3 regions of the Enterococcus innesii genome follow, and region 1 is predicted to be linked to each of the others. Evidence: predicted binding sites of a transcription regulator. Region 1 holds the regulator's gene; each other region holds the start of a gene.

The links. The regulator NrdR, encoded in region 1, represses ribonucleotide reductase genes. The targets are predictions, from matches to a motif close to ACACNATATATNGTGT.
Region 2: the regulator NrdR is predicted to act here: its motif matches at 6,914-6,929, upstream of ENLAB_RS06115 (deoxynucleoside kinase).
Region 3: the regulator NrdR is predicted to act here: its motif matches at 5,516-5,531, upstream of nrdH (glutaredoxin-like protein NrdH).

What each region holds. Positions count from the first base shown of each region.
Region 1 is NZ_AP025635.1:202,943-213,972, reverse strand. Features, by position in the region: gene mutM (DNA-formamidopyrimidine glycosylase) at 1-418, shown strand, start outside; gene coaE (dephospho-CoA kinase) at 415-1,008, shown strand; gene ENLAB_RS01070 (ABC transporter ATP-binding protein) at 1,170-1,949, opposite strand; gene ENLAB_RS01065 (hypothetical protein) at 2,126-2,455, shown strand; gene ENLAB_RS01060 (FusB/FusC family EF-G-binding protein) at 2,702-3,343, shown strand; gene nrdR (transcriptional regulator NrdR) at 3,547-4,017, shown strand; gene ENLAB_RS01050 (replication initiation and membrane attachment family protein) at 4,031-5,407, shown strand; gene dnaI (primosomal protein DnaI) at 5,407-6,336, shown strand; gene ENLAB_RS01040 (hypothetical protein) at 6,363-6,824, shown strand; gene ENLAB_RS01035 (tRNA (adenine(22)-N(1))-methyltransferase) at 6,920-7,615, shown strand; gene ENLAB_RS01030 (Nif3-like dinuclear metal center hexameric protein) at 7,612-8,730, shown strand; gene pepT (peptidase T) at 8,742-9,974, shown strand; gene ENLAB_RS01020 (diacylglycerol/lipid kinase family protein) at 10,075-10,983, shown strand; gene ENLAB_RS01015 (DUF1294 domain-containing protein) at 11,017-11,030, shown strand, end outside.
Region 2 is NZ_AP025635.1:1,332,075-1,343,104, reverse strand. Features, by position in the region: gene celB (PTS cellobiose transporter subunit IIC) at 1-303, shown strand, start outside; gene ENLAB_RS06140 (heavy metal translocating P-type ATPase) at 388-2,310, opposite strand; gene fni (type 2 isopentenyl-diphosphate Delta-isomerase) at 2,604-3,644, opposite strand; gene ENLAB_RS06130 (phosphomevalonate kinase) at 3,641-4,723, opposite strand; gene mvaD (diphosphomevalonate decarboxylase) at 4,760-5,758, opposite strand; gene mvk (mevalonate kinase) at 5,751-6,683, opposite strand; gene ENLAB_RS06115 (deoxynucleoside kinase) at 6,989-7,633, shown strand; gene ENLAB_RS06110 (magnesium transporter CorA family protein) at 7,724-8,629, shown strand; gene ENLAB_RS06105 (pentapeptide repeat-containing protein) at 8,626-9,261, opposite strand; gene nox (H2O-forming NADH oxidase) at 9,594-10,928, shown strand; ribosomal protein L20 leader region at 11,029-11,030, shown strand, end outside.
Region 3 is NZ_AP025635.1:2,702,579-2,713,608, forward strand. Features, by position in the region: gene ENLAB_RS12615 (MIP/aquaporin family protein) at 1-664, shown strand, start outside; gene ENLAB_RS12620 (alpha/beta hydrolase) at 755-1,810, shown strand; gene nrdF (class 1b ribonucleoside-diphosphate reductase subunit beta) at 1,870-2,835, opposite strand; gene nrdE (class 1b ribonucleoside-diphosphate reductase subunit alpha) at 2,933-5,092, opposite strand; gene nrdH (glutaredoxin-like protein NrdH) at 5,190-5,414, opposite strand; gene ENLAB_RS12640 (FeoA family protein) at 5,772-6,242, shown strand; gene feoB (ferrous iron transport protein B) at 6,239-8,377, shown strand; gene ENLAB_RS12650 (hypothetical protein) at 8,374-8,505, shown strand; gene ENLAB_RS12655 (PTS sugar transporter subunit IIA) at 8,935-9,381, shown strand; gene ENLAB_RS12660 (PTS sugar transporter subunit IIB) at 9,383-9,748, shown strand; gene ENLAB_RS12665 (PTS ascorbate transporter subunit IIC) at 9,774-11,030, shown strand, end outside.

The DNA.
Region 1 (11,030 bases):
TTTATTAGAAGCATTTGAACAAGGATTGAAGCGGTCTAAAAAAGCCATCAAACCGTTATTGCTTGACCAAAAGCTCGTTACTGGTTTGGGCAATATTTATGTAGATGAGGCGCTGTGGCAAGCGAAAATCCATCCAGAGCAACCAGCGGATTCATTAATGCCAACTGAAGTAGATGTGCTGCATGAAGCAATTATCGATGTCTTAGAACGAGCTGTTGAAGCAGGCGGAACCACCATTCGTACCTATCTCAATGCACTAGGAGAAGCCGGGAAATTCCAAATGTCATTAAATGTCTATGGCCAGACGGGCAATCCTTGTGGCAGATGCGGTACACCAATCGTCAAGATCAAAGTTGCCCAACGGGGGACACATTTTTGTCCTCAGTGCCAAAAATTGCATGTGAGGTCCAGCAAATGAGTTTTGTCTTAGGAGTCACGGGGGGGATTGCCACCGGAAAAAGTACCGCAGTCGCGCATTTTCGATCACTGGGTTTACCGATTATTGATGCTGATATCATCGCAAGAGAAGTCGTTGAACCGAATACGGAGGGCTTGCAGGCGGTGACGCAAGCCTTTGGTCCGCAGATTTTGACCGATGATGGACACCTAGATCGGCAAACCCTTGGTGCTTTGATTTTTAACGATCCAGAGAAACGCCGGATACTGAATCAGACGTTATCTCCTTTTATTCGACAAGAGATTTTGTCTCAGATCGAAGAAAAAAAGCAGGAAGTGCCATTGTTGATCGTTGACATTCCTTTGCTTTATGAAGCCGACTATGACCAATACATGGATCAAACCGCAGTCATTTATGTGCCAGAAGCCATTCAAAAAGAGCGGTTGATGGCACGCAATCAGTTGACTGAGCAAGAAGCGCAACAGCGAATCGACAGTCAGCTGTCAATTGAGAAAAAGAAACAACGGGCCGATATTGTCTTTGACAATCAAGGAACGATCGCCCAACTCAATCAGCAGATCGATGATTGGTTTGCATCTATAAACAAATAGATAAAGCAGCAGGTTCCCTTTCACCAAAGGAAACCTGCTGTCTTTTTTTGTACAACAGCAAATCTTCGTAATCCTACAAAGAACTATCGTTTCTGAAAAAAGTTGACTTGTGGCAAAAATCATTGTGTGTCTAATGTTTACCATGCATTGATGCGTACCTCTTACTTGGGTGTCACAATGATTCGGTCACCTGTGAAGGGGTGAAGAAGGATCGGCTGATCATAAAAAGTAGTGAGAACCTCCTCAGTAAAAATGGCCTCTCGTTTACCTGCAGCATGGACCTTGCCGTTTTTTAGCATCAGCAAATGAGTGAAAATCGGTAGCAACTCTTCTGTATGATGGGTAACGTAAAGAATGGTGGGTGTATTTGTCAGCTTTGAAAAAGCCTCCAATCGTGCTAACAGTTCTTCTCGCGCAAATAAATCAAGACCCGTACAAGGTTCGTCCAAAATCAGGATCTCTGGTTGTGCCATCATGGCACGTGCAATCATGACAAATTGTTTTTCTCCTTGAGAAAGGACGTGATAGGAACGATGGATCAGATGAGTCAGACCCAAGTCAGCCAAAAGCGCTTTTGCTTGGTCTAATTGGTTTTCATCATAAGTTTCATAAAGACCAATACTGGAATAAAGCCCAGATAGAACGATCTCTTCAGTAAGATCTCGTCCATAAAATTTATTTTGTAAAGCGGAACTAACCCAACCGATGCGCCGTTGAAGATCCGGGACAGATGTTTTGCCATATCGTTCACCTAGGACTGTTCGTTGACCAGAAGAAGGCCATAAGGTTCCTGTTATCAGTTGCAATAGTAAGCTTTTGCCTGCGCCATTCAGGCCTAAAATCGCCCAATGTTCATTTTTTTTCACTTGCCAATTGATAGTTTCTAATAAAAATTGCTGGTTGCGAATGAATGAAACCTGTTGAAAATCAAGGACTGTCATCGATAATTGAACCTAATTAGGTTCTTCACCTCCATTTATAAGAATATTCAGAAAATAATACCTGCTATTATAACACATCCTTCCAAATTTCGCTGGTCGGTTGGTATCGCATTCATATCTTTTGTCAGAATTCAGAATGCTTGTTATGATGAAACTATACAGGAGGGATGAAAACTATGGGTACTTTTAAAGACGAAAAAGATGTGATCGTTGGCAAGGCTAAAGAAAAAATCGGTGAATGGACCAATAATGAAGAACTTGCCCATTCTGGGAAAGAACAAGCACACGAAGGACAGATCAAGAAAGAGCACGATCAAAAAAGAGTCAACGAATTAGAAGATCAAAATGACGAGCGCGATGCCCGCAATGATCGAACTACCCCAGAAAATGTCAGCAGTGAAGAATTGTTGCGAGCCGAAAATCCTGATGCCAATAAAATTTCTTCTGCCGATCGTCGAGATGCAGACCAGCTGAAACATTATACTGGAATTGAAGATAAATTATAACTGAACACGGATGCCTTCGTCTTCTAGACGAGGCATTTTTTGGTTAACCAGAGTGGATGAAGAGTCAAGAGACTACTGCTCAGTTGACAATTGCTCAACATCTCATTATAATCCATTAAGATCGCATAGCGAGAAGCAGAGAAATTGGGAGGTGGTCATCAAATGCTTATTTATGCATTGTGTACGACTGTCAAGAAAGTAGAACAGCCGCGAGAATAAATGAGAAAATAGAAAGAAGGCTTTTCAATGATTGAACCTTACCAATTTCATGCGATTAAACACCAAGTATACCAATTAGTACGAACGTATCAATCGGTCAATGATCCTCGAACGATCAAAACGGTTGAAACGATGACAAAAGACGCCATAGAACAATTTTTTCCTGAAGAAGAAACCGCACCCCGAGCCATTTTAACTGCTTTCTTCCAACCAGGAATGACGATCAGCCGGAGTAACGAGCTGTTAGCTGAACTTAAAGAATACGTTCGCCCCTTTCAGGTGCCGACAACGAAGCAAATTGAAAAAATGTTTCGGAAAGTAAAAAAACTGAAAGTACCTGATTTTGCTTCCGTGGATTTGAAGGAAACCACTTATCTTGCCTGGGATGATATCGGTAGTCAAAGTAAGTTTATGATCATAGCCACTGAACAAGGGTTTACAGGGCTTCACGGTCATGTGTCAACGGAAGTCAAAAAAGGAATTTGTCCCTTGTGCCAGCAGGAAGGAAATGTGTCAATGTTTCTTTCTTTGACCAAGAGCAACGGCGATGGGACGTATACGAAACGCGGAAATTATATTTGCCGTGATAGTCAACAGTGTAATCAGCAGTTGGAGCAGCCGGAGAATTTGCATGAGTTTGTTTCTTTGCTGCAAATGAAAGATAAATAACGAAATGAAACGGCAGAAAGATTTCTGTCGTTTTTTTACATTGAAAAAAACAACAGTTATAACATTATTTAAATTTTGTATTAAATGAACAGAATAAACCACTTTGGCTATTGTACCAATGGATTTCATGTTATAATTAATCATAGAAATCGATGACTTTACGTGAAAACGTAAGCGCATAAGAGAGAAAATGAGGTGGAACTATGCAATGTCCAAAATGTCATCATAACAATTCGAGGGTAGTTGATAGTCGACAAGCCGATGATGGACGTGTGATTCGCCGTCGTCGTGAATGCGAAAATTGCGGCTATCGCTTTACAACATTTGAACGTATTGAAGAGGCACCCCTTCTTGTAATCAAGAAAAATGGTGCCCGTGAAGAATTTAACCGAGAAAAAATTTTACGGGGCTTGATTCGTTCTGCTGAAAAACGACCAGTGACAATGGATCAGATGGAAACGATCGTCGATCATGTTGAAAGCCGTGTTCGTGCTCTTGGAGAAAACGAAATTTCAACTACGCAAATTGGTGAATATGTGATGGAAGATTTAGTTGATTTAGATGAGATCGCGTATATTCGTTTCGCCAGTGTGTATCGGCAATTTAAAGACATGTCAGTTTTCTTAAAAGAACTGCAAGACATTGTCGAGAAAGCGAAAGAACCACAAGAATAGAGGGGGACAGCAAGTGGGCAATAGTTTACCGAATCAAACGTACAAAGTGTTTAAAAGCCGTCCACTTACAACGGAAGGAAAAGACGCCCTCATTTATTTGTATCAACCAATTATTGAAAGTGATGCTTTAGCATTGTATTTGACACTCGCAAGTGATGTCCAAGCCCAAACCTTTTATGGTGAGGAGGCGATAACGACGGTGCATTTAGATATCTTGAATGCCATGAATGCCGGAATGCCTCGCTTCATAAAAGCCAAGCAAAACTTAGAGGGCATCGGCTTGCTAAAGTCGTATGAGAAAGCAGATGCTCAAAACGGGTGCTCGTATCTGTATTGGTTGCAAGAACCGGTTCATCCAGCAGCGTTTTTTCAAGATGAATTGTATGCTTATCTTTTGTTGGAAAGAGTCGGGGAGCGTAAATTTAATCAACTGGTCAAGCTGTATCAACCAAAACAATGTTCTTTAACCGATTATCAGGAAGTGACTCAATCCTTCTCAGCCGCTTATGGGTTAAATACCGCTCGTTTTGCTTCCCAGGAAGAAACGCTACAGGCAGTCAGTGATTCTTTTCAGGAAACCAATGCGAACTTGGTGCTTGACGAAAAGCAGTTGGATTGGGACTTTCTTTTATATGAAGCGCAGCGCCGGTATATCCGTGCCGCTAATTTCACGCCAAGTTTTCGACAAAAGTTAGTTCTATACCATTCTTTATACGGCTATGATGTGTTGGAATTGTTGGATTTGATGGCGGACAATGTTTCTTTGACAACAGGCGAGATCGATCAGAAGAAGCTGGAGCAAGCGATCATGAAAAAATCGCGGCAGACCTTCACGAAAACAACAAAAAGGGAAGATCCTCAAGCAGAAAGCCAATTACGCCGCTTCAATACACTAAAGCAGAATGGTTTTTCAGAAAATGATGTATTATTGATTCAAGAAAGTGAAAACAATGCGCCAATCGCCTTTTTAAAAGCGATCAAAGCGGAGAAAAACAGTTTTATGACAGATTCAGAACAATGGTTGATCAAAAGCCTTGTCGAACGATCACCATTACCGAATAGTGTGATCAATGTTTTGGTTCATTACGTTTTGGTAGTCCAAAACAACGCCGCTTTGTCAGGAAATTATGTAAATAATATTGCCGCTCAGTGGTCAGAATTAAAAATCGGTACGGCAGAAGATGCGATCAAACATGTCCGGAGTCTTGTTCGAAGTGCCAAGGAAAAGCGCAGCCGACCACAAACCAACGGAAAAAAAATCATTCGCGAAGAAAAGCTGCCTTCTTGGGCTGAAAAACCAGTGGAAGAGACAGCATTAACACCAGAGCGACAAGCAGAATTAGATAAAAAACTGCAAAACTACTTGCATAAGAAAGCTGGTGACAAGTAATGGAAGATGTAGGGAAAAACTTAGGAAAACTATTGGATAAACGCAATTACCGTGATCAGTTTTCAGCAATGATGGCAGAGGTTTTACAAGATCCTGATGTTAAAGCGTTTATTGCCGAAAATGAAGAGGTATTGACCGAAGCAGATATTCAAAAAAGCTATGCGAAACTGTATGAGTTCGTCCAAGAAAAGCGGAAATTCCGCATCAATGATCCATCCATGATCGCACCGGGCTATGAGCCGCGCTTAGCGTTAAATTTTCATTTTATTGACGTCACCTATGTACCAACGAAAGAACTACTGGCATATCAGAAGCAAGAAGAGATCCGCAGTCGCATCAAAGCGATGGATATGCCTAAAGATATACAAGAAGCAAGTTTTGCAGATTATCAGCAAACGCCTGGCCGAATGGAGGCCATCGCAGCTGCCGTTGATTTTATTAGTGAGTTGACAGCCAATCCACAGGAGTTTCATAAAGGACTGTACTTTGTGGGGAGTTTTGGGATCGGAAAAACCTATCTGCTTGGCGCGATCGCCAGAGATTTAGCGGAGGCAGGCTATACGACGACATTGGTTCACTTCCCGACATTTGCAGTAGAGATGAAACAAGCAATCGGCAAAGATCAGGTGGGGGATAAGCTGAATGCAGTGAAAAAAGCCCCAATCTTAATGATGGATGATATCGGTGCGGATGCGATGAGTAGTTGGATTCGTGATGAAGTCTTCGGTGTGATTCTGCAATACCGAATGCAAGAGCAACTCCCGACGTTCTTCACCTCGAATTTTACCATGCATGAGTTGGAAGAGCATCTTTCGGTAACGCAACGCGGCGAATCCGAACCATTGAAAGCCAAACGTATTATGGAGCGTATTCGTTACTTGACACAAGAGATCCAAATGACGGGCAAAAATCGACGAAATGATGCCTAAAAAATGACCATTACTGGAGGAAGAAGATGATGAAAAAACAACTGATTCTAGGCTTGTCCTTAGCAACAGTGCTGCTGCTAACGGCTTGTGGCAGTCCCGAAAACAACAATGCATCAAGTGGCGATAACACGCCTTCTGAATCAAGTGAGAATGCTAGTTCCGTCGCCAATAGTTCTTCAGAGAGCGAAACAGCGACGGTTTTTACTGGTATTATCCAAGAAGATGCCCAAGCAGGTTCGGATGATACCTTTCAATTATTTTTGAAAGACGTAGCGGCAGTTGAAGATGAGGATCAAGTCGTCCAAAGTTTTCAAAATGATGGGGTCATTCTCCATGTCCCTGTCGAGGCCTATTCAGGAGAGATCGAGGAGTTAGTTGAAGGAGACAAAGTCCAAGTGTCGCTGCAAGGCGTCCCGATCATGACGATGTCGATCCCACCGCAAATTCCCGGTAACTCGATTCAAAAGGTTGAATTAGTGAACGATTAATGCAATGTGCGCCTTGGCAATGGCACCACAGTCAAGACGCACATTTTTTTCTATTTATGGAAAGCGTGTTATACTACCAAAGAAGGAGTGACAATATGAACGAACATGCATTATCGGATCGTTTGGCTTGCGTGGGCGAACAAATTCCCGACCAAGCACGTATCGCCGACATCGGCTCCGACCATGCTTATTTACCTGTGGCATTGATGCTGCAGAACAAAATCACTTATGCTGTAGCTGGAGAAGTCGTTCAAGGACCTTATGATTCTGCCAGTAAACAAGTACGTAAAAACGGGCTCACAGAGAAGATCGTGGTGCGCTTAGCAGACGGATTGGACGCTGTTCAGCCAGCAGATGAAATCGACACGGTTGTTGTTGCTGGAATGGGCGGCACACTGATACGTTCGATTTTAGAAGAAGGAAGCCGGAAAAATCGCTTAGCGGGGGTCAAACGTTTGGTCTTACAACCGAATGTTGGCGAAAGGACCTTGCGAGAATGGCTTGTTGATCACAATTTTACGATCATTCATGAAGTGCTGTTAGAAGAAAATGATAAAAATTATGAAATCATCGTTGCGGAAACTGGAAAAGCGACGTACACGACCCAGCAATTATTTTTTGGTCCTTTTTTATTAAAAGAAAAAAATCCAGTTTTCCTAAAAAAATGGCAGCATGAATTGAACCAGCGTCAACGAGTGGTCAAAGAGTTAGAGAAAGCCAAAGAACCACCTGCTGAGAAAATGAATGAATTGAAGGAACAAATCGAATGGATCAAGGAGGTGTTGGCATGATTTCTGGTCAAGAATTTATCAAACGCTTTGAAGCATACTGCCCGTTATGGTTGGCAGAAGAAGGCGATCCTGTTGGTCTACATGTTGGCACATTAAACAAACCCCTCGAGCGAGTCATGATGACTCTTGATGTACGTCCAGAAGTGGTGGCAGAAGCCATCGAGAAAAAGATCGACTTGATCATTGCCAAACACCCACCGATCTTTCGGCCTTTGAACCGCTTGCTGGCAGATGATCCGCAACAAAAGATGTTGATGGATCTCGTCAAGCATGATATCGCCGTTTACGCTGCCCACACCAATATGGATATTATTGAAGATGGTTTGAACGATTGGTTTTGTGAACTATTAGAAGTTGAACCCGACACGTATTTGAAGCAAACCCATCAAGTAAAAATGAAGAAACTAGCTGTTTTTACCCCTGTTGAATCGGCACCAGCGTTACGAAAGGCATTAGGTAAAGCTGGCGCCGGTCAGCAAGGAAATTATCAAAATACCAGCTATTCCTTGATTGGCACCGGTCGCTTTACGCCGCAACAAGCTGCTCATCCAGCGATTGGTGAGATTGGAAAAGAAGAACAGGTGCAAGAAGCGAAAATCGAAGTCATTTTTCCAGAAACGATCGAGAAAAAGGTGCTTTCGGCAATGATCGCCGCGCATCCATATGAAGAGCCGGCTTATGATCTGTATGCCTTAGACAATTTGCCGAAGACTTATGGGATCGGGCGGGTTGGTAACCTTGCTGAACCTCTTTCCCTTGATCAGTTTGTTGCACGTGTCAAAGAACGCTTTGGTTTGTCTGCTTTACGCCTCGTCAGCTTTCCTGATGCACCTGAAAAAATTCAGCGAATCGCCATTTGCGGCGGCAGTGGCCAATCCTTTTATTCGGATGCCTTACACCATCAAGCGGATGTCTACATCACTGGCGATATCAGTTACCATTTCGCCCATGACATGCAAGCCAATGGGTTGATTGGGATCGATCCAGGGCATAACATCGAAAAGGAATGTATTCCTCGGTTTATTGAGAAATTCAACCAGTGGAAAGCAGAAGAGAACTGGGCTGTGACCTTTGTTCCTTCCACCACTTCAACAAATCCATTTGACTATAGATAGGAGAATTATTTATGTACGAAAATTTATTGCCTCGCTTTTTGAACTATGTAAAAACAGAAACCCGTTCGGATGCGACAAGCACGACAACACCTTCCACCGAAACACAGGTCGCTTTTGCCAAAGAACTGCAAAAAGAACTAGAAGAATTAGGATTAAGCGATGTTCACTACAACGAATCCAATGGTTTCGTGATTGGGACATTGCCAAGTAACTTGGATCATGACGTACGCTCCATTGGATTTATCGCCCATATGGATACGGCCGATTTTAATGCAGAAAATGTTGATCCGCAGATCATCGAAAATTACGATGGCGAATCGACCATTAAATTAGATAAAGAAGGAAAATACACATTAAACACAAAAGATTTTCCGAATTTAAAAAATTATGCTGGCGAAACCTTGATCACTACTGATGGTACCACTTTATTAGGTTCTGACGATAAATCTGGTATTGCAGAAATCATGACAGCTATGGAAATCTTACTTAAAAACCCAACGATCAAACATGGGGAAATCAAAGTCGCTTTTGGCCCTGATGAAGAAATTGGTGTTGGTGCAGATAAGTTCGATGTTGAAGATTTCAATGTTGATTTTGCCTATACAATGGATGGCGGTCCAGTAGGAGAATTGCAATATGAAACCTTTAATGCGGCGCAAGCTGAAATCACGATCCAAGGAAAAAATGTCCACCCAGGAACTGCGAAGGACACCATGATCAACGCTTTGCAACTAGCAGTCGATTTTCAAAATGCGCTACCGGCTGATGAAGTTCCTGAGAAAACCGAAGGGACAGAAGGGTTCTTCCATTTGATGAGTCTCAGCGGCTCAGTAGAAGAAGCGAAAATGGCATACATTATTCGAGACCATGACCGGACCCGTTTTGAAGAAAGAAAAGAACAATTATTAGCGGTTCAAGAAAGCTTGAATGCCCGCTTTGATGAACCGCGAGTGCACGTTCATCTATATGATCAATACTACAACATGAAAGAAATCATCGAAAAAGATATGAGTATCATTGATTTAGCAAAAGATGCGATGGAAGCAGTGGGAATCACTCCAGTAACAGAACCTGTTCGTGGTGGGACCGATGGGTCGAAAATCTCCTATCTAGGGATTCCAACACCGAATATCTTTGCTGGTGGAGAAAACATGCACGGTCGTTATGAGTTCGTCTCGCTACAATCAATGATGAAGGCGACCGATGTGATCGTGAAAATCGCCGAACTGAATGCTCAAGCATAAACGTTGCTTTTGATTTGATGGAATAAATGAAAAACTCTTGGGCTGGGAACTCTTCACGCAGGTCTTGCGTAAGACCCGGCCTTTTTAGGATGTGAATAGGATGAAAATTCTCGTTTTATACAATGATACAGCGGGGAAAAGTGAAGCAAAAGAAACAGCAGAAAAATTCCAAGCCTATGTGAAAGAACAAGGCGAAGAGCATCAAGCGTTCTTGCAGGCCTCAAATCCAGACGTGGATCCAAAAGACGTTCGAGAGGCTGCCAAAAAACACGCAGTCGATACGATTGTGATCATCGGCGGAGATGGCACGATCCATCATGGGCTGCAAACCTTCAAAGAAAAGCTGGATGAGCTGAAGATCGGGATCATTCCTGGAGGAACGGTAAATAATTTCGCTCGAATGTTGGGTATACCAGTCAAGCCAGAAGAAGCGTTTGAGAATGTTTTAACAGGGGGTGAACGTCCGATCGATTATGGGATGGTCAATGATCAAGTAATGATCTCGACGATGACCATTGGTCTTCTGGCAGATACCGCCGCCGCAACTTCCCAAGAAGAAAAACAGCAGTATGGGCCGTTAGCGTTTATGAAACGGTTCATTCATCTGTTGATCAAAAAGAAACAATACAAATTAGAAGTTATTGCTGACGAACGGAAATGGCAGGGGAAAAGTCAATTACTGACGATCGTCATGTCGAATTCAGCAGGTGGGTTTAAGAACTTTGATGAAGAAGCAAAACCTGATGACGGGTTGTTTCATGTCATTCTTTTGCCAAAACTGAATATTTTACGGTTTATTTTGTATCTACCAAGAATTATTCGTGGTAGAATTGCCAAAGTACCAAGTGTTGAATATTTCACTGCCGCAAAGGTCTCAATAAAGGCCAAAGAAAAAACGGTTCATACTCGAACCGATGGCGACCCAACGGATGATCTGCCGATTGAGATGAAAGTCATCAAACATGGGTTGACGATGCTGGTACCTGAGGAAGCAAAAGAATCAAAATAATGGTCCCTACGATCAATCATATGGAGGAAATGGATGAATGCACTGAT
Region 2 (11,030 bases), 1.1 Mb from region 1:
CCAGTGATCTTCGGGGCACCGATCGTCTACAATCCGTATTTGATCATCCCCTTTATCGTAACCCCTATGATCAATGTGACGATTGCTTACTTTGCTAGCTCGTTTGGCTTTGTCGATAAAGTCATTACGGGAATTCCCTGGATTTCACCAGTCGGAATTGGGGCGTTTTTAGGAACCGGCGGTGATTTCCGAGCCATCCTGATCGCTTTGATCAACTTAGGGGTTTCCATTCTCTGCTATTATCCATTCTTTAAGATGTACGATGGCAAACTCTACACGGAGCAACTTGCCAATCAAGTATAAGTAGAAAAAATACAGTAAAAATGCCCATTGTTGGACTTCTAGTGAAGTGCCAACAATGGGCGTTTTTGCTAGTGCAAATAGTGGTCACGTATGCAAAGACTGTTGATACAAGACACAATCATCGCAATCTTTGCGGGTTGGTTTGGCTTGCTGGGGTGTTTCTTTGTGTAATGGCAAAAGCATACGCAATCCGTTTAAGATAACTAAGATCGTGCTTCCTTCATGACCCACGACCCCTAGAGGCAGCGTGAGAAATTCAAGGAAGTTTGAAGCAATCAGCAACAAGATGACACTGATAGAAAAGACGATGTTTTGTTTGATGATCCGCTGTAATTTCTTAGCCAAACGGTGACTGTCGACCAAGCGCAGCAAATCATTTTTCATCAAGACGATGTCCGCCACATCCATTGCGACGTCGGTTCCTTCGCCCATCGCGATCCCCACACTTGCGGTCGCTAAGGCTGGAGCATCATTGATCCCATCACCGACCATCGCATTGATTTGGTAGGTTTCTTTCATTTCTTTGATACGAGTGGTTTTCTCATCAGGCAGGCAATCACTTTCGTAGTCAGACAAGCCGATCTCTGCGGCGATCACTTTGGCAGTACCTAAATGATCACCCGTCAGCATCGTCGTGTGAATTCCTTGCTTATTGAAGTAGGCAAGACTTTCACGAGCTTCAGGACGGGGCTGATCCAATAGTGCTAAATACCCTGCTAATACACGGTCACGATTGATGTAAATCAAGGTTTTTCCGGCTGCTTTTAATTCTTGGATGCGGGTTTGCTCACTGACAGCTACAGAGGTTAGATCGACTTCTTTTCCAATCGTCCAATGGGCAGCTTGGTAAGTGGTGGCTAGACCGACCCCCGCTTGTTCTTCCACTGCTAATTCCAATGGTTTTTCATCATGAAAATACGCTAGAATCGCTTCAGCCAATGGGTGATTTGATTGTTTTTCCATCCCGACGATCAGTTGGGGGATAAACGGTTCATCCAGCAACAGATGAACATCAGTGACAGCAGGTTTGCCGCGAGTCAGCGTTCCGGTTTTGTCAAAAGCGATCGCTTTGACATTGGCAAAGGCATCCAAGGCTTGTCCGCCTTTGCATAAAACGCCCAAACGAGCAGCGTGAGAAATGGCTGCTAATGTCGCAGGAGTAGCAGAGGCAACTAAGGCACAAGGAGATGCCACCACCAGTAAGACCATGCCACGATAAAAACTTTCTTGGAACCCCCAATTCGTGAAAAACGTACACAAAACGATCATTAGTGGGACGGCGATCAAGACGATCGGCACATAGATCCGTTCGATTTTTTCAATCAGGGTCGCCGTTTGACTTGGCATTTGCTGTGCTTCTTCCACCAATTGAATGATTTTTGCAAAGCGGGTGTTTTCACTCGTTTGAGTAACTTCAATGTACAATGGCTGTCCGAGGTTGATGGTTCCGCCAAAGACTTCACTGCCTAAACGTTTCTCGACAGGAATGGATTCGCCACTGATAGCCGCCTCATCAACACTGCTGGTTCCTTGGATCACGATACCGTCGATTGGGATCGCACTGCCTTTTGCCACCATAATCGTATCTTTTAACTGAAGGGCTTCGACTGGTACTTCGACGAGCTCCCCAGATTCAATCATTTTTAAGGCAGTCGTTGGTTGCAGTGCCATTAATGAACTAATTTCTCGCGTACTTTTGTTGGTCGTATATTCCTCAAGGGCACCGCTCAAACAAAAGATAAAGGTCAGCATCGCCCCTTCAAACCAATGACCAATGATACAGGCACCAATGGCGGCTAATGCCATCAGTAGATCGACGTTCAATCGTTTGTCGTGCACCAATTCTTGCGTGCCTTCCCAGGTTTGTTTCCAACCCCCGGCAAGTATCGCTAACAAGTAGGGGACAAAGCTATAAGGGATAGAAAAAGATGCCATAAGAAAGCCAGTAGCCATCAATAGCAAACAAGTGATCGTTGAAAAAACAGCCGACGATTCTGATTTACTCATAAGAAACGCCTCCTTTTGAATGTAGTCTAGGAATGAAAAACCGATCCTTTTCTCAAGAAACAATCGATTGGTCCTCCCTCAACTTGAGCATAGCACATTCGAAACCAAGATGGTAAAAAAACAACGTACCTGATAATGAAAGTGATTATCAAGTAGCGATTAAATAACATTACTATCCAAATGATAAATGGAAACTTACTATTATAGAAAAAAGAACACAAAAAAAGCAGTACAATAAAAAACGAATTGTACTGCTTTTGCTTGTTCGATGAGGTAGTCAGCGATTGGATCGCTTAACGCAAACTATACTTTGCTAAGGGAATTTGACGTGCTTCACACCATTCTTTGACAGCGCCAGAAAAAATCAGCTGGACCTTGGTGAGGTCTTTGGTACTTGTCTGTCCTGCCATAGTGTAGAGCAGCTGTAGCTGTTCCTTCCATGATTGCAAGGTGGCGATCGTTTCTTCTTTGCCTTTTGACAAAAGCAGCACGAGGATCGTGGCGGATAGTCCTACGCTATCGGCACCAAGGCAAAGTGCTTTGAAGATATCGTAAGCATCCCGAACCCCGCCTGAAGCGATGCGGGTAAAGGGTTGTTGGATCTCGTTTGCTTCCAGCAAGGAAATCACGGTGGATTGGCCGAAGGTATCTAGATACGCCAATTCACGTTTTTTCCGGCGAGCATTTTCGATTTGAGTAAAACTTGTGCCGCCGCTGCCAGCAACATCAATGGTTTTTACGCCGATCGCCAGTAACTGCTGAATCGTTTCACGGGACATCCCAAAGCCGACCTCTTTGACGACAATCGGAACGGCAACGGAAGCAATCGTTTTTTCCAATAAGGGCAGCCATTGGCTAAATTGACGATCGCCTTCGGGCATCACTAATTCTTGTGGTGCATTAAGATGGATCTGCAAGGCGTCGGCGCCAAACAGTTCTACTGCCCGTTGTGCATTTTCAACGGGACTGCCCGCACCAATATTGGCTAATAAGAAGCCATCAGGATTGGCTTTACGGACGATGCGGAAAGAGTCGGCGACACTTGGGTCTTTTAAGGCAGCCGAAACAGAGCCGGTTGCCATCATCAACTCACAGGCTTGCGCGATCTCTGCTAACTCTTGGTTGATTTTTAAGGTTTTTTCACTGCCGCCCGTCATGGCATTGATGAAAAAAGGGCTGGAAAATGAGCGGTCAAAGACAGTCGTCGCAATTGACACATCAGCCACGTCAATTTGTGGAAACGACTGGTGAACCAAGCGAACTGCATCAAAATCGTTGCTGTGTTCTTTATGGAACGCTTTTGCTAAGGAAACATGTTCATCTTTTCGATTCATGATAGGTCCTCCCGGTAATGGTAAACATGCAGCGGCAAGGGGGTGATCTCGGCTTTTTCCCACGCACTCATCAATGGTAAAATACCGGTTTTTTGGTCAACGATCACGATACCGCAATCGCCGCCGCCGGCACCGGAAGATTTGGCTGCACCACAATAATTTTCTGCTAGATCACAAAGCTTTTTAAGTGCTGGAGTTTCAATCGGCACACCAGTCAGTGCGGACAACTCCCGCAGGAGCTTTCGATTTTCCGTGATCATTTTTTTGATCGTGCGACTGTCTTCATTTAAGAAGCCGTCGATCAATCGATTGACGCAGTCTTTGCTGGCTGCTAAAAAGGCCGCATAGGCGTTTTCTTTTTCTTCTTTGGATTGATAGACTTGATCCACTAAATCAGAAGTAGAGGCTGGAGAGCCTGTCCAGCCAATCAATAGTCGAAGAGATTTCGGAACCGTCAAGGGACGGATCGATAATCCTGGCCAATCGAAAGCGATCAATTCTGTTAAGGTATGGTCTTTTTGTTTGGCTAAGACCCAGTCGTGATCGAAGGTTGAAAAAGCGATCCAGCCGCCATAACAAGAGGCCGCAATATCACCGCACGACCCATTGCCTTGAACAGCGAGATGGGCAAGAGCCGCAATTTTGAATTGGGTCAACCGATCCATTTCCATTTGATAGTACAGATTCAATGCTTTGACCGTGGCAACAGTCACGGCACCGCTGGAACCGAGGCCGTATTTGCGACCATTCGAGTTATCCAGTTCACTGGTCACTTTTAAATCGTAAAAGGAAAGGGGGATGCCTTTTTCTTGGGCATATTTTTCCGTCAGACGAATGGCTGCCAAAATATAGTGGAACGGGTTATCCCGGTGGTCTAAGACTAATTCGCCTTTGCGACGCGTCCAGCGAATTGGCAGGTCGCTGTATTGGGCAGACTGGATGCTGCCGTTTTTACGGGCCTCTTCAACAGTGACCGTGATAAATTGGTCAACGGCAACGATGATTGCAGGATGACCAGGTTCGACAACGGCGTATTCACCAGCAATAAATAGTTTTCCAGGAACGGATAGTTCAATCATTTCGACACTCCTAATCGATGGCTTCTTAATGGCTTCTTAGTTGATGGGGGAAGATTCTTCCACCGGTAAAAAGGCTAATCCTTTGCCCGCATGAGCAGTTACTAATTGTTCTGAGGCAAAGTGAGCACTTAATTCACGTAAAATCGTTTGTTCTTCTTGTTTTTGGCATAAAACTTTGACATTGGGACCAGCATCCATCGTGAAATAGCAAGCCAATCCTTTTTTTCGCAGCATTCGGACACATTCCATAGCTCGCAAAGATTCAGAAGACCAATAAGTAAAAGGTGGTTCGGCGGCTAAGGTCGTTCCATGCATTTTCAAGGCGTTGGCCTCGGTCGTTTCACCTAAAGCAGTAAAGTCTTTTTCGGCAATCGCTTGTTTCATTTTCACAAGATCGGTGGCAGTGGCAGAAAGCCAGCCTGGATAAAAGCTCGAGGTTTCAACGGTTCGGCGCATCCCCTCACGACTGGAGACTTCTTTGGCTTGTGCATTGATCAAAATAAAGATCATACTCAATTCTTCTTCCCAGCCATTCGACGGCACTTGGGTGGCAAAAGAAGTCTCATCGGTGCCTTGATGCCATTCAGCAAAGCCGCCGTAGATACTCCGACAAGCCGAACCAGAACCGCGACGGGCCAAACGGGATAACGCTTGCTCCGACAAGTTTAAGTCCAGTGCTTCACTACAGGCACCCGCCAATGCCGCTAATCCACTGGCAGAAGAGGCAAGTCCAGCAGCGGTTGGGACGAAGTTTTGACTTTCCACCGTGGCATACCACGGGCAGTCCGCTTTTTTTCGTACCAGATCCAAAAAGTCCGCAACTTTTTTGGTGGCAGCGTCTGTTTGCACCACGCCATCCAGCGTAAAGCGATCCTGCGTAAAATCGGGTGAAAAAGCCACCGTTGTTTCTGTGTAAAAGGCATCGAGGGTCAGGGACAAACTATTGTTCATCGGTAAAATGAAGGTTTCGTCTTGTTTTCCCCAATACTTGATCAATGCGATATTCGTGTAGGCGCGAGCCTTTCCCTTATACATGTTCATAAACTCCTAATCCTTGTATCCATGCCGCACGAGCGCCATCGGACAATAAAATACGGCTGATATTCTCAGCCTGTTCCTTCGTTTTGGTTAGTGCGATCATACAGCCGCCCCGGCCTCCGCCGGTCAGCTTTGCCCCGTAAGCCCCGTGTGCCAATGCTAAGGAAACCAACTGATCCAGTTGCTGATTGCTGACCCCTAACTGCTGCAGGGCCTGATGGGCGTTGTTCATGCTTTCGCCTAATACTTCTAATTGATTGGCTATGATGGCCTCTTTAGCTTTTTTGGTTTCGATCCCTAAACGCTGGATTGCTTGACTAGCCAGCTGCTTGCTGGTTTCAAAAAGATGGGCGACACTTTTGACTGCTTCTCTCGTTTGCCCTTTGATGCCAGTATCAGCGACGAGCAAATAGCCGTCGATCGTGAGGGGAAACGAAGTGATGGGATGCCCTTTGATAAAGTAAATGGCATCTGTCCCACTGGCTGCCGCAGCATCGATCCCGCTAGGATTGCCGTGAGCGATTTTTTCAGAAAAGTTGACATAGGTCATCAATTCTTCTTTTGTAAAGTCTTTTTTGATCCAATCAAAAAAAGCGCGAGTCAGTGCAACAGCGACCGCCGCGCTAGAACCCATTCCCCGTTCAGAAGGGATGGTGCTGACGATGGAGGTTGCAAAAGGACCCGTGTGAAAATCTTGTTGCAGACGATGCAGCAAGTCTTTGACATTTTTTAAGTGGCTGGGGACTTCTTCAAGCAGACCGTGATAGTAACTTGAAATCAAGGTGTTTGTTTCATTTGCTGTGATCTCGACTTGTACTTTTGCTCCCGCAAAAGGGAAAGCAATTGCTGGTTCACCGTAAACAACTGAATGTTCACCCATTAAGATGATTTTTCCTGTAGCTATGCCAGTACCAATTGACATTATTTTCCTCATTTCTCTAGGGAGCTTACCCCACATGATTCATTTATCGTTTGTCAGTCAATTGTAACTATCTCCTGACGAAAACACAATTTAATTAAAGATCCTTTCCTATTTTACTAGAAGAAGGCTCTTTCGTTAAGCATTCCGTATGAGATTTCAAAAAAAAGCAAAAATCTTTAAACTTTTATTGAAAAAAATCTTGATCTGTGCTTCGAAAGTTTCAGTTGACGGCACAAGATATAGTATTGTATAGTTGGTATCGCAAAGGCAACATACAATATTTAGTGATGAGTGAGTTGGGGGATATGAGCGTGATCGTATTAGCAGGAACGATTGGTGCCGGTAAATCAAGTTTGACCGCATTGATCGCCAATCATTTTGGCAGTCAAGCCTTTTATGAATCGATCGATGACAATGAAGTGTTACCATTATTTTATGCAGATCCAAATAAATATGCGTTTTTACTGCAAATCTATTTCTTAAATAAACGATTTGAAAGTATCAAGCAAGCCATGAAAGACGACAATAACGTCTTGGACCGTTCCATTTATGAGGATTCACTGTTGTTCCATTTAAATGCGGACCTTGGGCGAGCAACCGATACCGAAGTCAAAGTCTATGATGAATTGTTAGCCAATATGTTAGAAGAGCTGCCGTATGCAGCCCACAAAAAGCATCCAGATCTCTTGGTGCATATTCGCGTTTCTTTTGAAACGATGCTGGAGCGTATTGAAAAACGCGGACGGGAATACGAACAATTGACCTTTGATCCTTCGTTATACGACTACTACAAAGAGTTGAACAAACGCTATGATCAGTGGTACGAAGAATACAATGAGAGTCCAAAAATCCAGATCGATGGCGATCAATTCAATTTTGTCGAAGACCCACAAGCGGCACAGGCCGTTTTAACAATGGTGGAAGAGGCCTTGAAAGACGCCCGTAAATAAGTAATAGCCGATACAGCCAGGAAAGTCCTTTGATTGGGCTTCTGGCTGTTTTCTTTTATAATAGAAGAAAGCAAGAGTGGAGGATGGATTGTGGAAAACAAACATGTCTTTTATGACGGAAACTATGAATGGATTCAAGTCGACCAACAAGACGCAAAAAGCGTGATGGCACTGCAAAAACAATATCATTTGTCTGACGAGATGCTTACGTACTCTTTAGATAAAAACGAACGCGCACGGGTCGAATATGATGCCGAAGAGGAAGCATTGCTGCTGGTTTTCAATGTACCTCAGCAAGAAAAGCGTGACAATCATTTTGAGACCAGCCCGATGACGTTTATTTTAAAAAGGAAGCAACTCTTTACTTTTGCTTCCCACAATACCCGTTATGTGATTCCAATGATGGAGCGCTTGATCCTGCAAAACCCGCTGCAAACGCCCATTCATTTTTTGTTTCAAAGCTTATTCTTGATTTCTGGCACGTTTTTTCCGCTAGTCGAAGAAGTCAATAGTGAGCGGATTCGCTTGAATCAGCGACTACGGGAAAAAACCACCAATAAAAACCTGCTGCAAATGTCTGATTTGGAAGTTGGACTGGTTTTTTTAGTCTCTGCTACGAAACAAAATGCGGTCCTCTTGGAGCAGATCAAAGCGTTATCCATTTATCGTTTGATGGATGATGACGAGCGGGAACAGCTGGATGATGCCCTGATCGAAGCCAAACAGGCAGTGGAAATGACGTTGCTGGCTTTTCAAATTTTAGAGCAACTATCTGGAACCTACAATAATCTGTTAAACAATAACTTGAATGATACCATGAAGTTTTTGACTGTTTGGTCCCTCTTATTGACTGTGCCTTCCATCGTGACCAGTTTCTTTGGCATGAATGTTCCGCTGCCTTTTACCAATAGTATTTTCGGTTGGGGCATTGCCTTGCTGATTAGTTTAGTGTTATCCGTCTGGATGTTGATTGCTTTATGGCGCAGAATTCGTTAGTCGATCACCAAACCTAGACCGGCGGCGATGACCAAGGATTGTTCTTGATCGACTGTTAGTCCCCGCAATTGTTCAAAGGACAACGCGATCTTTTGAAATTGATTGGTCCGAAAATCTAGAGTTGCTAATTTTGTGTGAAACCAGTTGCTATTGTTCAACTGGTTTTCTTGTAGCGACAAGTGTTTCCAATCCATCTCATAAAACTCACTGTCGTTTAGTTGGCACTGACGAAACAGCATCGTCCGTAAATTGGTATTGCTAAAAGAAGCAAAGTTCGCCACGCAATCTTCAAAGGTACAGTCACGGAAATAGCTTTCCGCAAAATTCGTACCAGTCAATTTACACTGTTTAAAGTGAACCCGATGAAAGCTGGCACCAAAACATTCCAGATTAGAAAAATCGCAGTTCTCAAAGAGGACATTTTGGCATTCCCATTGACTCAAGCGTGTTTTTTGCATCGTCACTTTCTTGAAATGACATTGCTTCAAGATGAGGTTTTTGCAAGCATCATAGCTATAGTCACCGCCTTCGAAGAAAGCACCTTCGAAAAGCAGTTCTTCTTCTAAATAAAAATCCTGTGGCTCTAATGCCGACAATAAGGGCGGTACTGGCAATACGATTTTTTTCTTCATCAAGATCCCATCCTGTATGTTTTTCTCTCAGTATAACACGGCGAATCGATGCCGCGATAGTTACGAAAAAGCGGTGGGGCATTGTGAAATTTATTCAATCGGTTTGCAGAATGCTTTTATAACAAGGAAAACCTTTGATTTTGAATACATATTTTTTCACAATCTTTTTACTTGCAAGACGAAAATAATTTTGATATAGAAACTTAACCCGCTGAAAGTGACGTATATCAACGGAAAACTGTCACAAATTTTTAAAATCGCGAAAAAGTTGATAGTTTTCAAATTCACAAGCGAGCTATAATGACAATGTAAACAAAAGGAGGAAATTTTCCATGACAAAAACAGTTATTATCGGTGCAAACCACGCGGGGATTGCTGCTGCCAATACACTATTAGATAACTACAAAGACCAAGAGGTCGTAATGATCGACCGTAATACAAACTTAAGCTACCTAGGTTGTGGGACTGCTTTATGGGTTGGACGTCAAATCGATTCATACGAAGGCTTGTTCTATACAAAACGTGAAGATTTTGAAGCAAAAGGTGCAAAAATCCATATGGAAACAGTGGTTGACCATATCGATTTTGAGAAAAAAGAAGTACACGCTGTGACCAGTGAAGGTGAAACGATCGTTGAATCTTATGACAAAGTTGTCATCGCAACTGGTTCTGTTCCGATTTCACCAAAAGTACCTGGACGTGACTTGAAAAACATCCATTTCTTGAAAAAATTCCAAGACGGACAAACGGTTGATAAAGAGTTAGCCTCAGAAGACGTGAAAAACGTTGCCGTTATCGGTGCTGGTTACATCGGTGTTGAAATTGCTGAAGCAGCAAAACGCCGTGGTAAAAATGTGTTGCTTTTTGATGCAGCGACACGGGCATTGCCAAACTACTACGACAAATGGTTCACAGAAGATATGGACAAAAACTTAGCTGACAATGGCATTGAATTGCATTTCGGTGAATTAGCACGTGAATACAAAGGAACAGAGAAAGTAGAAGCAGTTGTAACAGACAACGGCGAATACCCAGTTGATCTAGTGATCAATGCGATCGGTTTCTTACCAAACAACGAGCTAGGCAAAGATCATTTGGAATTGTTTGCTAACGGCGCGTACTTAGTGGACCGCCATCAACGGACAAGCGATGCAGATGTTTACGCAGTCGGTGACTGTGCAACTGTGTACTCAAATGCTTTGCAACAAACCACTTATATCGCATTAGCAACGAATGCCGTACGTTCAGGGATCGTCGCTGCCCATAATATCGGCGGAACTTCTTTAGAATCAACGGGTGTTCAAGGATCAAACGGGATTTCGATCTTCGGCTACAACATGGTTTCAACTGGCTTGTCAGTCGAAGCTGCCGAACGTAATGGCATGAAAGTGAAATACTCTGATTACGAAGATACCCAAAAACCAGGCTTCATGAAAGAAAATGCGACAGTTAAGATCCGCATCGTCTATGAAGAAGAAACACGCCGTATCGTTGGTGCACAAATGGCGTCACGTACATCTGAAATCGCAATGGGCATCCACATGTTCTCACTAGCGATCGAAGAAGGCGTAACGATCGACAAGATGAAGCTATTAGATATCTTCTTCTTGCCTCACTTCAACCAACCATACAACTACATCACGATGGCTGCGTTGAAAGCAGAATAAGAAACACAAAAGTCGGAGCGTATGCTCCGGCTTTTTTTTTGAAACAATCATGAAAACTGTTGACAATAAGAGGAAAAAGCAGTATACTATAAAAGTTGAGAA
Region 3 (11,030 bases), 1.0 Mb from region 1:
TTTGTTAGGGGATGGCGTGTGTGCGGCTGTCAATCTGAAAAAGAGTAAAGCAGAAGCCTCTGGCTGGATCGTGATCGCGATGGGCTGGGCAACGGCGGTAACGATTGCCGTTTACGTTTCAGGGTACATGGGACCTGCTCACTTGAATCCAGCCGTTACATTAGGCATGGCGATGACAGGGAATTTTTCTTGGAGCTTAGCTGTACCGTTTATGCTGGCGCAGATTGCTGGTGCGATCGTAGGGGCAATCCTCGTTTGGCTCAACTACTTGCCATTATGGGATGAAACAAAAGACCAAGGCGCGATTTTAGGCACCTTTGCAACAGGGCCTGCAGTTCGTAATTTAGTATCGAATACGATCACTGAAGTAATTGGTACCTTTGTCTTAGTCTTTGGCTTATTGGCTTTTGGTGCCAATACCTTTACGGATGGATTAAATCCCATCGTTGTTGGGATCTTGATCTTAGCGATCGGACTGTCTCTTGGTGGACCAACAGGCTATGCCATCAACCCGGCACGGGACTTAGGACCACGGATCGCTCACCAAATCTTACCAATCAAAAACAAAGGGACTTCCGATTGGGGCTATGCGTTAGTACCAATCATCGGTCCAATGATCGGTGCAGCGATCGCAGCTGGTTTGTTTATGATGTTGCCATTATAAACGATGTTATTTTAAGGATGGTGCCTATTGGTATCATCCTTTTTTAATCTTTAGCGATTGTCATTGAATTTGCTAAAAAAACATGGTTAAATGAAAAAGCTGAAACAGAACGAAGGAAGGAGCTTTTGCGTGAAAAAAATTCTGCGCTTTTTCATGTGGGTGGCGATTGTCCTGATCGGACTCTTAGCTGCCGTTTTTCTGGCTTTTCAACTCTCCCCACGACCGGGGGCTTTTTTGATCGGTCATCTGTTTAACCAAGAAGTGACCATCAAGGATGAGGCAGCTTATCAAAAAAGTTTGCCGAATGTGACGGTCAAACAGGACTTGACGTATCAATCGGATTATCAACGCAGTACCTTTGATTTATATTATCCCAAAGAGGCACAAGGCCCTGTTCCAGTCATTTTTTGGGTCCATGGGGGCGGCTATGTCGGGGGAGACAAAGAAGGCGTCAAAGAGTTTGCGACCTATGTCGTCGATGAAACCAAAGCCGCTGTGATTTCGATTAATTATGAATGGGCACCAAGTCTGCATTATCCGGGACAGGTCAAACAGTTAGCCCAAGCGGTTGACTCGATCAAAGCAGATGCCCAAGCATACTCCATGCTTGATTTCGATCAACTCTTCTTCGGTGGAGATTCTGCAGGTGCCCAAATTGCCGGGCAATATGTGGCGCTGCAAACCAATCCAGCGTATGCGAAGGAAATGTCCTTTGATCAAGACATTCCTGCATCGGCCCTGAAAGGGTTTATTTCCTATTGCGGCCCCCTTGATTTGAAGCAGATCGTTGGAACTTCTTCGGATGATCGTTTTATGAAATTCTTTGTTAAAACGGTGGCTTGGTCGTTATTAGGCAAAAAAGAATGGCAAGATAGTCCCCAACTGCAGGAGATCTCACTGGTGGATAAATTGACGGCTGATTTTCCACCAACGTATATTACTGATGGCAACGCCTATTCCTTTGAAGACCAAGGCATTGCCTTTGCCAACCAGCTGCAAGCTCTTGATATTCCCGTGACAAGTCGTTTTTACAAAGGGAATTCGGAAACAGTGACCCACGAATACCAATTTGATTATAGCTTGCCGCAAGCACAGGCCTGTTTGACAGAAACGTTGACCTTTATCAAAGACCAGCTGGCTCACTAAAAAACACCTTGTTTCTCACTCTCTATTGGCGAGAAACAAGGTGTTTATTTGTAAGCAAATCAATCAAGTCCGATGAAGTAGTCATCGTCTTTCATCGCTTCTACGGAACCGAGCAGATACCCGTTCCCAACTTGTGAGAAGAAGTCGTGATTGCTGGTACCAGTTGAAATACCGTTCATGACGATTGGATTGACATCGTTGGCGGTGTCTGGGAAAAGTGGGTCTTGTCCTAGATTCATCAAAGCCTTATTGGCATTGTAACGCAAGAAGGTTTTGACTTCCTCGGTCCAGCCGATCTCATCGTATAATTCTTCGGTATAACGCTCTTCGTTTTCATACAACTCATACAACAAGTCGTACATCCAGTCTTTCAGCTTTTGCTGTTCGTCTTCTGGTAATTCGTTGAAACCTAATTGGAATTTGTAGCCAATATACGTGCCATGAACGGATTCGTCACGAATGATCAATTTGATGATCTCCGCTACGTTCGCTAGTTTGTTATTGCCTAAGTAGTAAAGGGGTGTATAGAAACCTGAGTAGAATAAGAAGGTCTCTAGAAACACACTGGCGATTTTTTTCTCTAACGGTGTCCCATTTTTGTAGATCTCATTGATTCGTTCGGCTTTCTTTTGCAAATATGGATTGGTGTTGGTCCATTCAAAAATATCAGCGATCTCCGCTTTTGTATTCAAGGTGCTGAAAATCGATGAATAACTTTTTGCATGGACAGATTCCATAAATTGGATGTTGTTCAAGACCGCTTCTTCATGTGGGGTGCGGACATCTTTACGCAGTTGATCCATACCGCTTTCTGATTGAACGGTATCTAATAAGGTCAAACCGCCAAAGACGTAGCCTACCGTCGTTTTTTCTAATGGTGATAGCGTCCGCCAATCATCAAGGTCATTTGATAAAGGGATCCGCGTATCTAACCAGAATTGCTCTGTTAATTTTTCCCAAGTGGATTTATCGATGATATCTTCGATCTCATTCCAGTTGATTGCTTCATAGTAAGTCTTACCCATAGTCGGTTCCTCCAATAATCGTATCAAGACAACAGCCGACCCGCTGTCAAGAAAGAGCAGGGGCAGGCGGTTAGTTCGTTTTCAGGCAAAAGTTGGATTAGATGACACAGCTTTCACATTGGTTGCTGCCGATCTCTTCTGCATCATCTGTAAAGGTCCGTACATAGTAGATCGATTTGATGCCTTTGTGGAAAGCGTAGTGACGCAAGATGTTCAAATCACGGGTGGTTTGTTTTGTCGTTTCTTTCCATTCGTAAAGACCTTCTGGAATATCTGAACGCATAAACAAGGTCATACTCATCCCTTGATCGACGTGTTTTTGAGCAGTTGCGTAAACATCGATCACTTTGCGCATATCCATATCGTAGGCTGATTTGTAGTAGCCGATCGTCTCATTGCTCAAGTAAGGTGCTGGATAGTAAATCTTGCCGATTTTCTTTTCTTGGCGTTCTTCGATCATCCGAGTGATTGGGTGGATGCTGGCACTCGTATCATTGATATAAGAGATCGAACCATTTGGTGCAACGGCTAGGCGGTTTTGGTGATACAAGCCGGTTTCTTTGACGGTTTGTGCCAAGGCTGCCCAATCTTCACCAGTTGGTAAAAAGACGCCTTCAAACAATGCTTTGACTTTTTCCGATTTTGGTTGGTAGTCACCTTGGATATAATCGGTGAAGTAGCTGCCATCTGCATAAGCTGATTTTTCAAAGTTATGGAAAACTTCGCCTTTTTCTTTGGCGATGGCATTGCTTTCAACCAATGTCCAATAGTTCAACAACATGAAATAAAGATCAGTAAATTCAAGAGATTCTGGTGAACCATATTCCATTTGATTTTTTGCAAAATAGGTATGCAAGCCCATTGCGCCTAAACCGATCGTGTGGTTCAAGGCATTCCCATTTTGGATCGATGGTACCACGTCAATGTCAGACGCATCAGTAACGAAGGTCAAGGCACGAGTCATTGCTCGAACAGATTTCCCAAAGTCAGGGCTGTCCATCAAGTTCACGATATTGGTGGAACCTAAGTTACAGCTGATATCTGTTCCTAAAACCTCGTATTCTTGTTTGCCGTTGATCTCAGATGGTGCTTGGACTTGAAGGATCTCGGAACAAAGATTACTCATGATGATCTTGCCATCAATTGGGTTGCTGCGATTTGCGGTATCGATATTGATGATATAAGGATAACCAGACTCTTGCTGCAATTTAGAAATTTCATTTTCTAAATCACGGGCTCTGATTTTAGTCTTGCGAATCCGTGGATTCATAACTAAGTTGTCGTATTCCTTGGTGATATCGACATAAGAGAAGGGTACGCCATATTCTTTTTCGACACTGTAGGGACTAAAGAGATACATTTCTTCATTTTTACGCGTCAATTCGTAAAATTTGTCAGGTACGATCACGCCTAATGATAAGGTTTTGACACGGATTTTTTCATCCGCATTTTCTTTTTTCGCTGATAAAAAGCTGATGATGTCTGGGTGGAAGACGTTCAAGTAGACCACGCCAGCCCCTTGCCGTTGACCCAATTGGTTTGAATAGCTGAAGCTATCTTCAAACAATTTCATTACAGGCATCACACCACTTGCTGCACCTTCGTAGCCTTTGATAGGCGCGCCGGCTTCCCGCAAGTTTGATAATGTGATCCCGACACCGCCGCCGATCCGTGAAAGTTGCAGCGCGGAGTTGATCCCACGACCGATCGCGTTCATGTCATCAGTGATTTGGATCAAGAAACAAGAAACCAATTCACCGCGACGTTTGCGTCCTGCATTCAAGAAAGAAGGAGTTGCTGGTTGGTAACGTTGGTAGATCATTTCATCTGCCAAGCTCATGGCTAACTCTTCATTGCCATCCGCAAAGTAAAGGGCGTTGAAAGCGACCCGATCTTCGTAACGTTCTAGATACGCGGTACCATCATTGGTTTTTAGTGCGTATTGTGAATAAAACTTGTAAGCAGCCATAAATGATTTGAAAGTAAAGTGTTGCTCGTCTAAGAATTGATACAAGTCCTCAATAAAAGCAGGACGGTACTTTTTGATAAATTCTTCTTCTAAATAATCATTTTCAATCAAATAATTGATTTTGTCCATTGCAGTCGCAAAGGTTAAGGTGTTTGGTTCAACGTTTTCTTTAAAGAATGCCGCTAGGGCTTCTTTGTCTTTATTTAATGGAATTTGACCATCTACTGGACGGTTGATCTCATTATTCAATTTGAAATAACTGACATCTTTGATTTCTTTCAAGCTCATAAATGGCTAACCTCTTTTCTTGTTTTGTTCGTATAAAAAAGGACTTGCGGTCTGGACGACTGACAAATCCCTCAAAAGCATCACATTGAGAAAAATCTTAGCTCGCTAATTGACGTAGTTGATCTGGACGGAAACCGATGATCGTTTGCGCATCAGAGGTAATGACTGGCACACTTTGGAATCCTTGTTCTTTCAAAAATTCTAATGCTTCAGGCTCATTATCGATATTGATTTCTTCAAAGGCAATCTGATTTTCACTTAAAAAGCGTTTCGCCATTTTACATTGCATGCAGTTGTTTTTAGAAAATAGTTTGATATTCATAATTGTTTCCTCCGAGTTGTAATAGTTATAAACCTAGTATAAATAAGTCTCGGAGAAAGTCAACGAAAAAACACTATATCTTGTGCTTGTGAATTCGACATACACAATTTATAGTGTTTCTGTGTTTTTTATGCAAATGAAAAAAGCGGAAAATACGTAGAATTACAAGGTTTTTGCGTAATTATTAGAGGGGATATGCAATCAAAATGAGTAAAAAAAATCTCCATTGTGAAGGAAGATTCAAAGTTAAGTCGAAAACAGATTGACTTCCTGTGGAAATGGCTCTATTATAATGATAATCATTCTCAATTAAAGTGGGTTAATTAAAACAACACTTCACAAAAGGAGTAAGAACCAATGAAAATGGCGCAAACTCGGGCTTCTGGGACATACAAAATCGACTCGTTCGCAACAACCAAAGAAATCACGGTTCATTTAAACGATCTTGGCATTCGCACGGGCGTTGAAATCGTTGTGATACAAAAAGATCGCAAAGGCGGCATCATTTTGCACCAGGGAACGCGGATTGCTTTAGATGCAAGGGTCATGGAACAAATCGATGTCACAGAGATCCAGCAGCAAACCGTCATTACCTCTTTGGATCAGCTACAAGTCGGTGAAAGCGGGAAGGTCAATCAGATTGGTGCAAAAGGTGCTTTGCGCCGTCGTTTGATGGATATGGGTCTTACGAAAAACGTTCATTTGGAAGTAGTGAAACTGGCTCCATTGGGTGATCCAATGGAGATTCGGCTCCGCGGCTATGAATTGTCTTTGAGAAAGCAAGAAGCAGCGTTGGTTTTTGTCGAAAAAGGAGTCGAAACGTTATGACCTATCACTTTGCATTAGCAGGAAATCCCAATAGCGGGAAAACAAGTACTTTCAATCAATTGACTGGTGCCAAACAAACAGTGGGCAATTGGCCGGGTGTCACCGTAGAACGTAAAGCGGGGAGACTGCGAAAAGACCGGCACGTGTTGATCCAAGATCTGCCCGGGATCTATTCCTTGTCGCCTTATACGCCGGAAGAACTGATTTCCCGCGATTATTTGATGGAGGCATCGCTGGATGCGGTAATCAATATTATTGACGGAACTAATCTTGAGCGAAATCTGTATTTAACCTTGCAATTATTAGAAATGAATGTTCCCACCGTGGCAGCCATCAACATGATCGATCTATTAAAGAAAAAAGGCTTGCAGATCAACTTCGAAAAATTGGCTTACGGATTAGGGATTCCGGTAGTGGGGATCAGTGCTTTGAAACAACGTGGTTTAGCCAAAATGATCGAGGCAGCGAAGCACGCAGTCAACACACAACAGCTCCCTCCCCGCTACGATGATCGTTTAGAAGCTGGCTTGACCGAGATTATGGCGATTTTGCCAGAGACGATCCCTCAGCAGCAAAAACGCTGGTTTGCCCTAAAACTCTTTGAAAAAGATGAAGCGATTCAAGCAATGTGTAAACTGACTGATTCCCAGCAAGCAGTCCTTCAGGAGACGATTTCGATTTTAGAGATGATCTTTAAAGACAGCAGTGACGCCATTCTCGTTAATGAGCGCTATGGCTTCATTGAAGAATTGTTGGCGCTGGCAGTCATCAAGGAAACAGATCAGCACTTAGCCTTCAGCGACAAAATCGACCGCGTGTTGACCCATCGCGTATTGGCGCTACCAATTTTTGCCTTCATTATGTGGGGAATCTACTATTTATCGATTCAGACGATTGGCACGATCGGCACCGATTGGGTCAATGATGTATTATTTGGCAGCTGGATACCCGAAACAGCAGCGCACTGGCTAGAACAGCTGCGGGTCGCCCAGTGGCTGCAAGAATTGATTTTGGATGGCATCGTGGCAGGGGTCGGTGCGGTCTTAGGCTTTTTGCCGCAGATTTTCGTGTTGTTTTTTTGCTTGGCTATCTTGGAGGATTGTGGATACATGGCACGGGTGGCATTTGTCATGGACCGGTTGTTTCGCAAATTTGGTCTATCCGGCAAGTCGTTTATCCCTATGTTGATTGCCACAGGCTGCGGCGTGCCGGGGGTGATGGCAAGCCGAACGATTGAAAACGAAAAGGATCGTCGGTTGACGGTTATGGTCACGACCTTCATGCCTTGTTCTGCCAAATTGCCGATCATCGCATTGATCTCCGGAGCCTTTTTCCCTCATTATAGTTGGGTCGCACCATCGGCCTATTTTGTCGGCATGGGTGCTGTGATTTTTTCAGGGATCGTCTTGAAAAAAACGCCGCTTTTTGCAGGTGATCTGGCACCATTCATTATGGAACTGCCAGCGTATCATTTGCCGCAGCTCACAACGATTTTGAAAAGTGCCTGTGATCGAGCCGTTGCTTTTGTAAAAAAAGCCGGTACGATAATTTTTGTAGCTTGTATCTTTGTCTGGTTTACCTCCAGCTACAACTTTGCCTTGCAGCGGGTCAGTGAAGACCAAAGCATTTTGGCCTTTTTCGGTCGACTTTTGGCGCCGCTTTTTGCTCCCCTAGGCTGGGGAACCTGGCGAGGCGCCGTGGCGACGATCACTGGCTTGGTGGCCAAAGAAAATGTGATCGGCACATTCGGGATTCTCTACGGACAAACCGGTGAGTTGTCAGAAAGTGGTACGGAGATTTGGCAAGTGTTGCGCGGCGATTACACTGCTGTGGCGGCATACTCTTTCCTCGTCTTTAATTTACTATGTGCCCCCTGTTTTGCTGCTATCGGTGCGATCCATCGTGAAATGGGGGACAGCAAGTGGACATGGTTAGCCATTGGCTATCAATGTGGCTTGGCGTACTGCGCCAGTTTGTTGGTCTACCAATTCGGACACGTCATCTTTGAAGGCGGACACCTCACGCTAGGTGTTTTCGCGGCAATAGTCGTTACTGGTCTATTGGTATTTGCTCTGGTGAAGAAACCATTCCGAGGGAGTGCGCCCTTGATCCAAGTCGTAGGAGGCGAAAAATGATTGCTACAGTAATTCTAAGCGGACTGATCTTTGGCTATGGTGGCCGTGTGGTTTACCGTATGGTGAAAAAGGATCATTGTTCTGATTGCCACAGCAGTTGTCCTGTGAAGCATGAGGAAGCAAAGTAGAAAATAGCAGTTGCAAGTAAAAATTCGTGTGAAAATACCTACGGCTAGAAATACAATTAAAACGGTAGATCTATAGCCATGAATAGAGTGTTTGCCTTAAGAAGTTCTTAGTTTATTTAAGAGCTTCTTTTTTTGTGGATGCAAGCAAAAGATCTGTCCATTTTTGGTTCACTTTTTCCTTGATAGAATAAGTTTTGTGAACTGCTCAAGAAGGTTATCGAGAAAAACTGGAGGCAAATAAAAAAAATAGCCAGTATACCTGGTCTTTTTGAGAAGAGCAGTTCACTTAATCTGGGAGCGTGTACAAACATGTGGTCTAAAATCGTCTATTCAGGCCGAAACTTTTCACTTATAGTGTGTGTATAGGAATTATCTCGAGAAATTCTTTACTAAGACCTAAAGAAATTTTTTTAGAAAGGAAATTGTCGTTTGCAAACTACATTATTAACAAAAGAAAACATTTTACTTCAGCAAGAGAGTACCAGCTGGCAAGAAGCAATCAAAAAAGCTGCCCAGCCGTTATTGAGGAATGGCAACGTTACAAAACAGTATGTCGAAGCGATGATTCAATCCGTCTTAGATGCCGGGCCGTATATCGTGCTTATGCCTGGATTTGCTTTGGCGCATGCCCGATCAGAAGATGGGGTTTGTCGCTTAGGACTAAGTGCGATGACATTAAATACCCCCATCTCATTTGGTTCGCCCAATGATCCAGTGAAAGTCATTTTCTGTTTGGCAGCGATAGACCCGACCAGTCATTTGGAGCTGATGGGTGAGTTAGCAGAAGTTTTAGCAAGGGACAGTATCATTGATCGTTTAGCAAATGTGGAGACACCAGAAGCATTTATACAACTATTAGAAGAAACGAGGAGTTAAGATGGGATTCTTTCAAAAAAAGAAAAATGATGCATCGATCCAATCAGATGCAAAACCTAAGGCGAGTAATGGCAAGAAATTTTTGATAGCGGTTGCATGTCGTGCGGGGATGGGAAGTTCAACGCTGCTTCACATAAAAGTAAAATCAGTGATTGAAGAAAACGGCTATCCCATTGAAACGATTCATGGAAATCTAGACGTTCTCATTGGTTTTACCGGCGATGCCTTTATGAGTATGGCAGATATCGCAGCGGAACCTGATTTTCAAAACAAACCTTATGAAGTCATAGGCATTCAAAATATTATGAGTAAAGAAGAGATCCAAGGAAAACTAGAAACATTTCTTGAAACGATGCAAACAAAATAAATTGATGGAGCGAGGAATAAATTGAATGGCAATTTTAGTAATGAACCAATTCAGAAATACTGCTGTGTTGCTAATGATTTTGGCTTTGATCGGGTTACTTGCACAAAGAAAGCCTGCGAAGGAGACTCTGAGCGGTGTCCTCAAAGTGGGCATTGGGTTTATGATTTTTAATATTGGTGGAGGTCATGTAGGAACGATTGCTGCAAATTTCGCCACGTTGTTTCAGACCGCATTTGGTGTTCAAGGGACGGTTCTAGCAGTAGAGCCTGCTACAGCGTTAGCTATGGATGTATATGGTTTTGAAATATCAATGATTATGGGGCTAGGGTTCATATTCGGATTAGTTATTGCGAAATTGACGCCTTTAAAATCAATTTTCTTAACCGGTCAGCATTATCTTTTCTTTGCTGCTGTCATTGGGTTGATTTTTATTTCGAATGGTATGCCCACTTGGGTAACAGTTATCTTTGGTTCTTTGGTGCTAGGTTTTGCAGGAGCAGGGTTGCCCAAATTGGCTCAGAAATATACAGATGAGCTGACAGGTAATGCAGGGGTTGCACTAGGTCACTTTAACTTGATTTTTTACTGGTTCTCAGGTGTCATCGGCAGTGTCATTGGCGGGAAAAATTGGCAAGCAAAGAAAGAGAAAGCAGCCAATCGCGAGCTTCCTGATTTCTTCTCCGTATTCCGAGATTTTGTCTTCTCTGTTGCATTTTTCATGATTATTCTTTTCTACATTGCAACGATCGCAGCAGTTTTAAGTGGTCATATGGATGTCGTTCAAGAAATGGCTGGCAACGACTTATGGTTCTTGTATCCGTTGATTCAAGGGTTGCAATTTGCGGCGGGGATGTCTGTACTGATTTATGGTGTGCGTCAATTTATTGCTGAATTAACAGCTGCCTTCGTAGCGATCTCTGAAAAATATATCCCAGGATCAATGCCGGCAGTAGATGTTCCTGTGTTTTTCCAATATGCGCCAACCATGGTTCCTGTCGGTTTTATTACCTCGTTTATAGGTGGGTTAACAGCGACGTTTGCCATGGCTGCTATGGGTTCTCCCGTTGTGCTTTTGCCAGCAGCTGGGATCGCTTTTTTCTCGGGTGGAACCATGGGTGTCTTTGGTTCAATAAGAGGCGGGTTGAAAGGGGCGATCATCGCATCCTTCTTAGGCGGTATTTTGCTGACTGCATTGCCTTTGGTACTTTTCCCAGCTTTTTCTGAATTAGGCATCACAGACGCTGGATTTCCTCAAATCGACTACAATATTATCGGAATTTTA